Regions from separate parts of the Leifsonia sp. YAF41 genome, predicted to be linked through region 2. Evidence: predicted binding sites of a transcription regulator. Region 2 holds the regulator's gene; the other holds the start of a gene.
What was found. The regulator HspR, encoded in region 2, represses chaperone genes until heat shock. The targets are predictions, from matches to a motif close to AAGTTGAGTCNNNNNGACTCAACTT.

Region 1 (3,921 bases), on a different contig from region 2:
TCTGGTCTGGGACGCAGCGACTTCGACTCTGGAAGTACACGTCGTCGGTAGCAACAGTCCCGAATTGGAGCCGATCTTGGGCGAGGCATTCCCAGGCGCATATCGGTTCGTGCAGGACGAGTACAGCTCGGCAGAGCTCTCGTCGCTGGCCTATGAGCTCGCCAACGAAGGCGTAGCTTCGGGCGTCCCGATCGCGTCGGTGAGTCCAGCCAAGAATAACAGCGGTCTAATTGTCACACTCGTAGAGGGGAAGACCTCAAAGCGAAATGCACCTTCAGATCAGAAGGAGTTGCAGTCGATGAGTGTCGTTCCGCTCCGATTTGAGAGCATTGGTACCGCGCCACAGCAAGCAAACGGGTGGCGCTGGGGTGATGATTCGCCGTTCTGGGGCGGGGCAAGAATCTATGGTCCGGCTGGGAATGCCTGCACCTCCGCATTCCCGGTGATCAATCGACAGACTGGATTCAGCGCCGTTGCGATGCTCACCGCGGATCACTGCGGCAGCACAGGCGAGTCATGGCGTTCCGGCCAAGCTGCCAGCAGCAACTGGTCCGTCGGGACGCTTCAAAGCGGGAACTCGGGCGGCTCAGATATCCGCCGACTCGGCGGCGCATCTTACGAAGGAAGCGTCTACGTCGGTGTTTACAACTCGGGCCAGTACAACAATGTGAAGGGTGCGTACTACCCGGTGAAGGGAGACGTTGTTTGCCCGAGCGGCTCATATTCGGGTGTCAACTGCCGTGCTGAAGTGCAGTCGACGAATGATGTCATCTGCTATTTCGGCGGCTCCTGCTATAACAACCTGGTCACAGTCAAGAGCGTGACGACAGACCCGCTGTTTGGCAATGGCGACAGCGGGGGTCCAATCCTTGTCGGCGCTGCCGGCGGCGGTGTGCTCGGTGTGGGCGTGATCAGTGGAATCAACACAGGAGGCACGAACGAAAAGCCCTGCGAAGGCGTGGCGTCAGGTGGAGGCCGTTCCTGCTCTGTCTTCGGCTACTTTGCGAATGTGCGTGCGTTCTTCGACAACAATTCTGGCTGGGTGCCACTGACTAACTAGGCATGTGTCGGCGGCGCGGTTTCACCGACTGGCTTCCGCGCCGCCGACACCGCTAGGCCGCCTGACACGAAACCGGACACGACAGCTAGCGCGACAAGCGCAGCCCCAAGAGTGTTTTGCCCACCTTTTCGGCCGAAAAAGAAGCTGTCGCTGCACCGAAGGTCTGAAGCGCTATCGCAAACTATGAGGTTCGCGGGCTGGATATCGCTCGTCAGAACGATCACACCGAGCCAAGCCGCCCCCACAGCTATGACGAGAAGCAGCACAGAAAGAACTCCAAACCTTCTGCGGCGAGTGTGTCGCATCAATCTTTCAGAGCTCACGTCTGTCTCCTCAAACAAGTGGACCATGCTATCGGCCCGACCCTATCAGTGATGGTCTGCTGGGCCCGAGGCACGTCGGCAGCAGCCCAGACTGCTCACGCGCCTGCGCCTGGTTTTGCCGGTAGCTGTTCGCGACGGCTTTGCCGCTGCCGCACTTGCAACCGAGACTGTCCGTTGGAGGTTCCGCAATCAGGACACGGGCGATTGCGTCGAACCGCCGGCACACCGACGCCCATATGACCTTCCCCTTGTGAGATGGCGATATCGCCATTCTGCGGCGAAAGAACACCGCCACTTTTCGGCAAAAGCCACACCGACATTGCTCCGTCGAATAGAACGGTACTGACGGGTGGTGACAAAGTGTGTCGTTGAGCGATCCCCTTCCGGACATGATCAACCCCGCTGATTCGCGCAGCTGAGCGCCGGCGGGGCCCTTGAAACCGGTGAGAACGGGATTAATATCGGCAATAGCCGAGCCGGAAGGGCTCGACTCTGATGAATAGTGGGCGGTCCGAGTCACCGGGCCCCGAGAGAAAGCGAGTTGAAACATGGCTGTGAACTTCGATCCGTTCCGTGACCTGGACCGTGTCACCGGCGCGCTCATGGACATCCGTGGGCCACGTCTAATGCCGATGGATCTCTACCGGGAGGGCGACGTCTACATCCTCAACGCCGACATGCCCGGCATCGACCCCGGTTCTGTTGACATCGACGTGGACGGGCAGTTACTGACCATTCGCGCCGAGCGCACCATGGCCAGTCACGAGAACGTGAAATGGATCACCCGGGAGCGCCTGTCCGGATCGTTCCTGCGCCAGTTGAGTCTGGGGCAGGGTATCGACACCGAGCAGATCAACGCGACGTACGCCAACGGTGTGCTCACCATTGCGATCCCGGTGAGTGAAACGGCGAAGCCCCGCAAGATTGAGGTGCGAGCGCCAGACGAGCACGTTCTGACCATCGCAGAGGGGCGCACGCAGTCTGCAAAATAACGACGGACTACAGGTAAAAAGTGGGGTTCGGAGACGATTCTCCGGCCCCATTTTCGCGTTCGCGGGGCAGCATTGCAGGAAGGCCCCCAGTACATTCCCGCTAATACATGCCCGCCCCGCCATTGAACGTGACGGGCCTTTCATACAACGGCGGCTCCGTTGCCTTTCGGCTGAAGGACCACCAACTGCGCCCAGCTCACCGAGATTTCTCTCGACATAAGTGGGCAGATACTTCACGCCTTTTGCCGTCGCCCATTCCCCGATGGCGTGGCCAGCATCCGTGCGCTTATCGAACGGCGAACCACGGCGCTTTGGCATTTTGCGCGTCCCAGTAGAATCCCGCGGCAGTCGCGATGACTCCCACGGTCGCCAAGGCATAACTCCACCCCCGCTTCCACGCACGCGCCACTCCTGCAGGGCATATCAATCGGTCCCAGGTGCCGGACCGAGCTGGATTTTCGCCCGCGCGGGCGAAATTTGGACATTTAGTTGCCCGACATCATGCCCGGCCCAATGCTGCTCTAGAAGGGTTCGAGTCTGCAAGTACTGATCGTGGATCATATCTCTCTAAGGATCGCTCTCGTTCCAGAGCTGATCGTGTAGTAAATGGTCGATTCGTGACCATGAGAATCGCGCCTCCCCACTCGGGGGAGGGTCCCTTCCGCGCTAACACGCTGAGGGTGGTCCTCCAATCGAGGGTGCGGGTGGTACCTCGGGGATGCCGGGGAGACCATGAGCGAATATGGGTTCCAGGAGGCGAAGGGCTTTGTCGGGAAGTCCGTCGCCGGGGTAGAAACCGTTGAGGAGCTCTTCAGCCGCGTCGACGTCGCGGATGTGGCAGATGGCGAGAAGGTTGGCAATGTCCTGCACATCCCGCCCGGGGCGTGAGGCGTTCAGCTTCATGGCGAGCAGAGCGCGTGGCGAGGCGACTTCGACGGTGATGTCCTCGCTGGCGTAGAGGACTTCCCATTCAGGGTCGGCGCCGTAGGCGGGGATGAAGATGCTGGCGTTGCTGTTGAGCCAATCGTGTGGCCAACCGTTTTCGTTCGCGACTTCCATGGCGGCCGCGAGGATCGGTTGCTCGGGTTGCAGGTGTGCGTCGACGTCGGTAGTGGTGCGGCGGTCGAAGTAGCGGAGTGCGAGCGCGGCACCGCCGACAATGCGGATGCCAGCCGATTGGCCGGCCGCACGGAGCTTCGTGATGACCGCGTTGATGCCGTTGATGAGATCGTCGCGGTCGAGTTGATCGCCGGGCACTAGATGCTTTCCAAAGTTGCGGACTCAATCAGGATGCCGCGGTTGAGGAACTCGGTCGGGACCTGTGCCGGGTCGGCCGGGATGTCGTAGTCACTGGTCCGTGGTGCCCAGGGCTTCCCCGGGCTCCCCGTCTTTGTGCTGACCCAGTCGGGAACGGGGAGGGAGTCTGTGTTGAGACGGAATTCGCAGAGTGCGGCGATTGCGGCATCCCACTGCTTGGATCCCGTCGGGGGCGGTTCGGTCAGCGTGAGGCCGACCCGGGTGGCGCCGTGTTCGGCGGCGAGGTTGT
Region 2 (3,921 bases):
ATCCGGAATTCGCCGATGCCGACGTCGTGTTCTGGAAGGCTGTGGAACAGCTCTATCTGCCGCACGCCGCCTCCGACGGTGAATTGCCAGTGCTCTACTGGGGATTCCATTCCTACGATCTCCTGGCCAGACGGTCGTCAAACGGAATCCTCATCACCGATCGCACGCTCTATCTGATGGATGTCGGCAACAGCTCAGCCCAACTTGCGCTCAACACTGTCGACGTCTCCTCTATTCAGGCCGACGCACACGCACTTGCGATCGGCAGCTCCCGCATCGGACTCGACCAGATTGCACGGTTGCTCATGCCGTCAAGCCCGGCAGATTCCGCTGCCTACCTGCGCGACGTGATCGGCACGCTTCAAGGAGAGCTGGGCGCATCGTCTAGCGGTGCCGTGGCTGACGCGGCAGCCGACGCCGGCGACACCGACAACAACGTCGATCAGCTTGTGCGGGCGAGCCGTCTCAGCGAGGATTTTCTGCTTCCCAGTCGCCCGAAAGACGCGAAGAAACTCGCCAAGCTGAGCGCAAAATGGCAGCTCCCTGCCGACGAGTCGGTGCGCACATCGCTGTCGAGCGCGACCTTGGCCGGCATCTACGGACTCGCGATCACCGATCGCGCCCTGTACTCCCGGGACCTCATGGAGCCGCTTGACCGAACGGCGCTCTCCGACATCAGAGACATTGAGTGGGTCGCCGATAAGAAAGCGTTTCGAATCGCCGACGCACACTTCGTCCCCACTCTGCCCTCGATCACCGACGACAACCGCGACTACTTCATCGCCTTGCTCGGCCACCTCGTCGCTGCAGCCAGCTAGGCTGTTTGGCTGGCTAGCTGGCTAGCCTCAGCTCGTGGGGAAAGGGGTGGGGCTAACTCCTGCAATCCCGGCCAAAATCACCTCGGGAGGGCACTTTTCAGCGTGATTCCGAAGGATTGCAGGAGTTAGCCACGCGTGGAGACGGTGACTGTGAACTTGGTGTTGCGGCCGACCTGGTGGGTCGGGCCGACCATGCGGTTCAGGGCGGGGCGGTAGCCGAGGTGCGTGTTCCACACGGTCCAGAGTTCGCCGCCGGGCTTCAGCACACGGGCCGCGTCCTCGAACAGTTTGAGGGCGATTCCGGCGTGCACCGAGTTGCCGATGTGAAACGGCGGGTTCAACACGATCAGCTCGGCCGAGGCATCCTGCTGGCTCTGCAGCGCGTCGTCGCGCACGACGGTGATCCGGTCGGCCACGCCGTTCGCCTCGGCCGTGGCGCGGGCGGATGCGACGGCAGCGGCCGACTGGTCGCTGGCGGTCACGTGAAGGGTCGGGCGGGCGAGGGCGAGCGAGGTCGCCAGCACGCCGGTGCCGCAGCCGAGATCGATCGCCGTCTGAGCATCGGGCTTCATACGATCGATGAACTCGAGCAGGAAGCGAGTGCCGATGTCGATGGTGGTGCCGGCGAACGCGGCCCCGTGGGCGCAAACGGTCAGCCCGAGGTCGGCGTGCACGGCGCGGTGCGGCCATTCCGAGAGGGCTTCGGCGCTGGTCAGCGGCTGCGATGCGGTGAGCACGCGCGACTTCTGGGCTGCCAGTGAAGCGGTGACCTCGCCGAAGTGACGGCGCAGCACCTCGTTCATCGCCGGGGTCATGTGCTTGACCCGGCCGCCTGCGTAGACGCGCACCGAGGGGTCGGCGTAGCGGGCGATGTCGGCGGCAATCTCGTCGAGCGCCGAAAGGCTGCGCGGAAGCTGCATCAGCACGACGCGCGCGCCCTGCACGAGCTCTGCGCCGAGGTCGAGCGAACGATAGGCGCCGGAGAGTCCGGCTTCGGCGGCGTTTGCGGCGAGAGCAAGCTCGCCGGAGAGGGCGTCCTGATGCACCCGGATGCCGACCAGCCCGGCCTGCGCCGCGGCCCCCAGGGTCAGTGCGCCGTAATGGTCTTCGATCACGACGACGGCACCCGGCAGCTCGCCACCCGATGTGGCGGCGGCCGCTGCGGCAGCGAGGTCGTCGGCCGCCTCCGCGAGGATCAGCCGGTCGCTCGCGTCGACGGCGAACAGGTTCGTCGCCTCAACGTCGGGCCAGCGGCGCAGAAGGTCGAACGAGAATTCAGAAGTCACTTCGTCAACGCTACCTCGCGCATCCGTTGGCCAGCGCCGAGGCCGCGGAGCAGCGGGCCGACCGACCGATCTCGACCTAAGACTCACGCGTGCGCCCACATCGTCGGCCGACCGAAGTCGAGGCGACAATTTGCGCGCACGCGCGAGAAAGACGTGGGCGACACGCGTACCCGTGCGCGTGTCGCGGCACGCAACGAAAAAGCCGGCACGCGATTGAACGCGTGCCGGCTTCGTACATATGTGCCGCGAGGCTGAGTCAGAGAATCGCGCTAGCCGCGATCGAGCGGCCGCCAGACAACGATCTGATTCGAGCGGCGCATCCGGGTGCCGGCCTTCATCGAGATGACGTCACCCGCGGAGCCCGCCGCGAACACGCGACGCCCCGGACGGCTGAGCAACTCATCGGCCAGTGCCGATTCCAGCTCGCGCAGGCGGGATTCGAGCCCACGCACGCGATCTTCGAGTTCGAGAATGCGACGGATGCCTTCCAGGCTCACGCCTTCGGCACCGAGTTCCGCGATCTCCCGCAGCTTGGCCACGTCGCGCATCGAATAGCGGCGCGACTTGCCCGGGGTGCGCCCGGGGCTGACCAAACCCAAGCGGTCGTACTGCCGCAGAGTCTGCGGGTGCATACCCGCCAACTCTGCGGCCGTGGAGATCACGAAAACTCGGCTGAACTCATCCATGTCGATTCCTGTTATCCCCGCGCCTTGGCGAGAAGCTCTTCCCGGGGATTCTCTTCGGGCAGCGCTGCGGCGAGCGCCTCGAGGGCCGCTTCCGCCTCTTTCGAGAGGTGTGACGGCACGGCAACCTGCACTTCGGCGAGAAGATCGCCGGTGCCCTTCGCCGTTTCGACGCCGCGACCCTTGACGCGCAGGATGCGGCCGCTCGGGGTTCCCGGTGCCACTCGCAGCTTGACCGGTGGCCCACCGAGGGTGGGTACTTCGATCGTCGCTCCGAGCGTGGCTTCGATGAAGGTGATCGGAACAGTGACGCGCAGGTTCAGGCCATCGCGCTCGAAGACGGGGTGCTTGCGCACCGACACCGTGAGCACGATGTCGCCGGCTTCACCGCCATCCAGGCTCGGCTGGCCCTTGCCGCGCAACTTGATCTTCTGACCGTCGGCAACGCCGGCCGGGATCTTGACCTTGAGCTCACGCCCGTCCTGTGTCTGCAGGGTGATCTGATCGCCGTGGGTTGCGGTGACGAAGTCGATGGTCGTCGATGCGACAACGTCGCGCCCCCGAGTCGGTCCGCCGGCACCGCGGTAGCCGCCGGATGCGGTGCCAAACCGGCCACCGCGCCCGCCGAACAGCCCGCCGAGAATGTCGTCGTAGTCGCCGCCCTGCTGGAAGGTGTAGTTCTGCTGCCCGCCGCCGCCGAACATGCCACCGAACGAGTCGTCAAAGCCGCCCTGCTGGCCGCCACCCGTGCCGGGGGCGGTGAAGCGAGCTCCACCCCCCATGGCACGGATTGCGTCGTATTCCTTGCGCTGTTCGGGGTCAGAGAGCACCGAGTTGGCCTCGCTGATCTCCTTGAACTTTGCTTCGGATGCCGGATCACCCTGGTTGGAATCGGGGTGATACTTGCGGGCCAGTTTGCGATAGGCCTTCTTCAGCTCGGCCGGCGTGACATTCTTCGAAACACCGAGGATCTTGTAGAAGTCCTTGTCGAACCAGTCCTGGCTAGCCATCGCTCGGTACCTGAACCACAACCTTGGCCGCGCGCAGAAGCGTGGAGCCTAGGGTGTAGCCGGTCTCGACCACGTCGGCGACCGTCTCGACCGTGACATCGGCGCTCGGCTGCTGAAAAACAGC

Region 1: AB4Y63_RS17725 (Hsp20/alpha crystallin family protein) is a predicted target of HspR. The motif match lies at 1,852-1,876, and genes of this name have one in related genera.

The regions. Positions count from the first base shown of each region.
Region 1 covers NZ_JBFRCS010000016.1:199,841-203,761, forward strand. Annotated here, with positions in the region: gene AB4Y63_RS17720 (hypothetical protein) at 1-1,060, shown strand, start outside; gene AB4Y63_RS17725 (Hsp20/alpha crystallin family protein) at 1,932-2,375, shown strand; gene AB4Y63_RS17730 (DUF6036 family nucleotidyltransferase) at 3,042-3,632, opposite strand; gene AB4Y63_RS17735 (helix-turn-helix domain-containing protein) at 3,632-3,921, opposite strand, start outside.
Region 2 covers NZ_JBFRCS010000007.1:76,146-80,066, forward strand. Annotated here, with positions in the region: gene AB4Y63_RS08090 (hypothetical protein) at 1-818, shown strand, start outside; gene AB4Y63_RS08095 (class I SAM-dependent methyltransferase) at 944-2,104, opposite strand; gene AB4Y63_RS08100 (heat shock protein transcriptional repressor HspR) at 2,374-2,790, opposite strand; gene AB4Y63_RS08105 (DnaJ C-terminal domain-containing protein) at 2,802-3,797, opposite strand; gene AB4Y63_RS08110 (nucleotide exchange factor GrpE) at 3,790-3,921, opposite strand, start outside.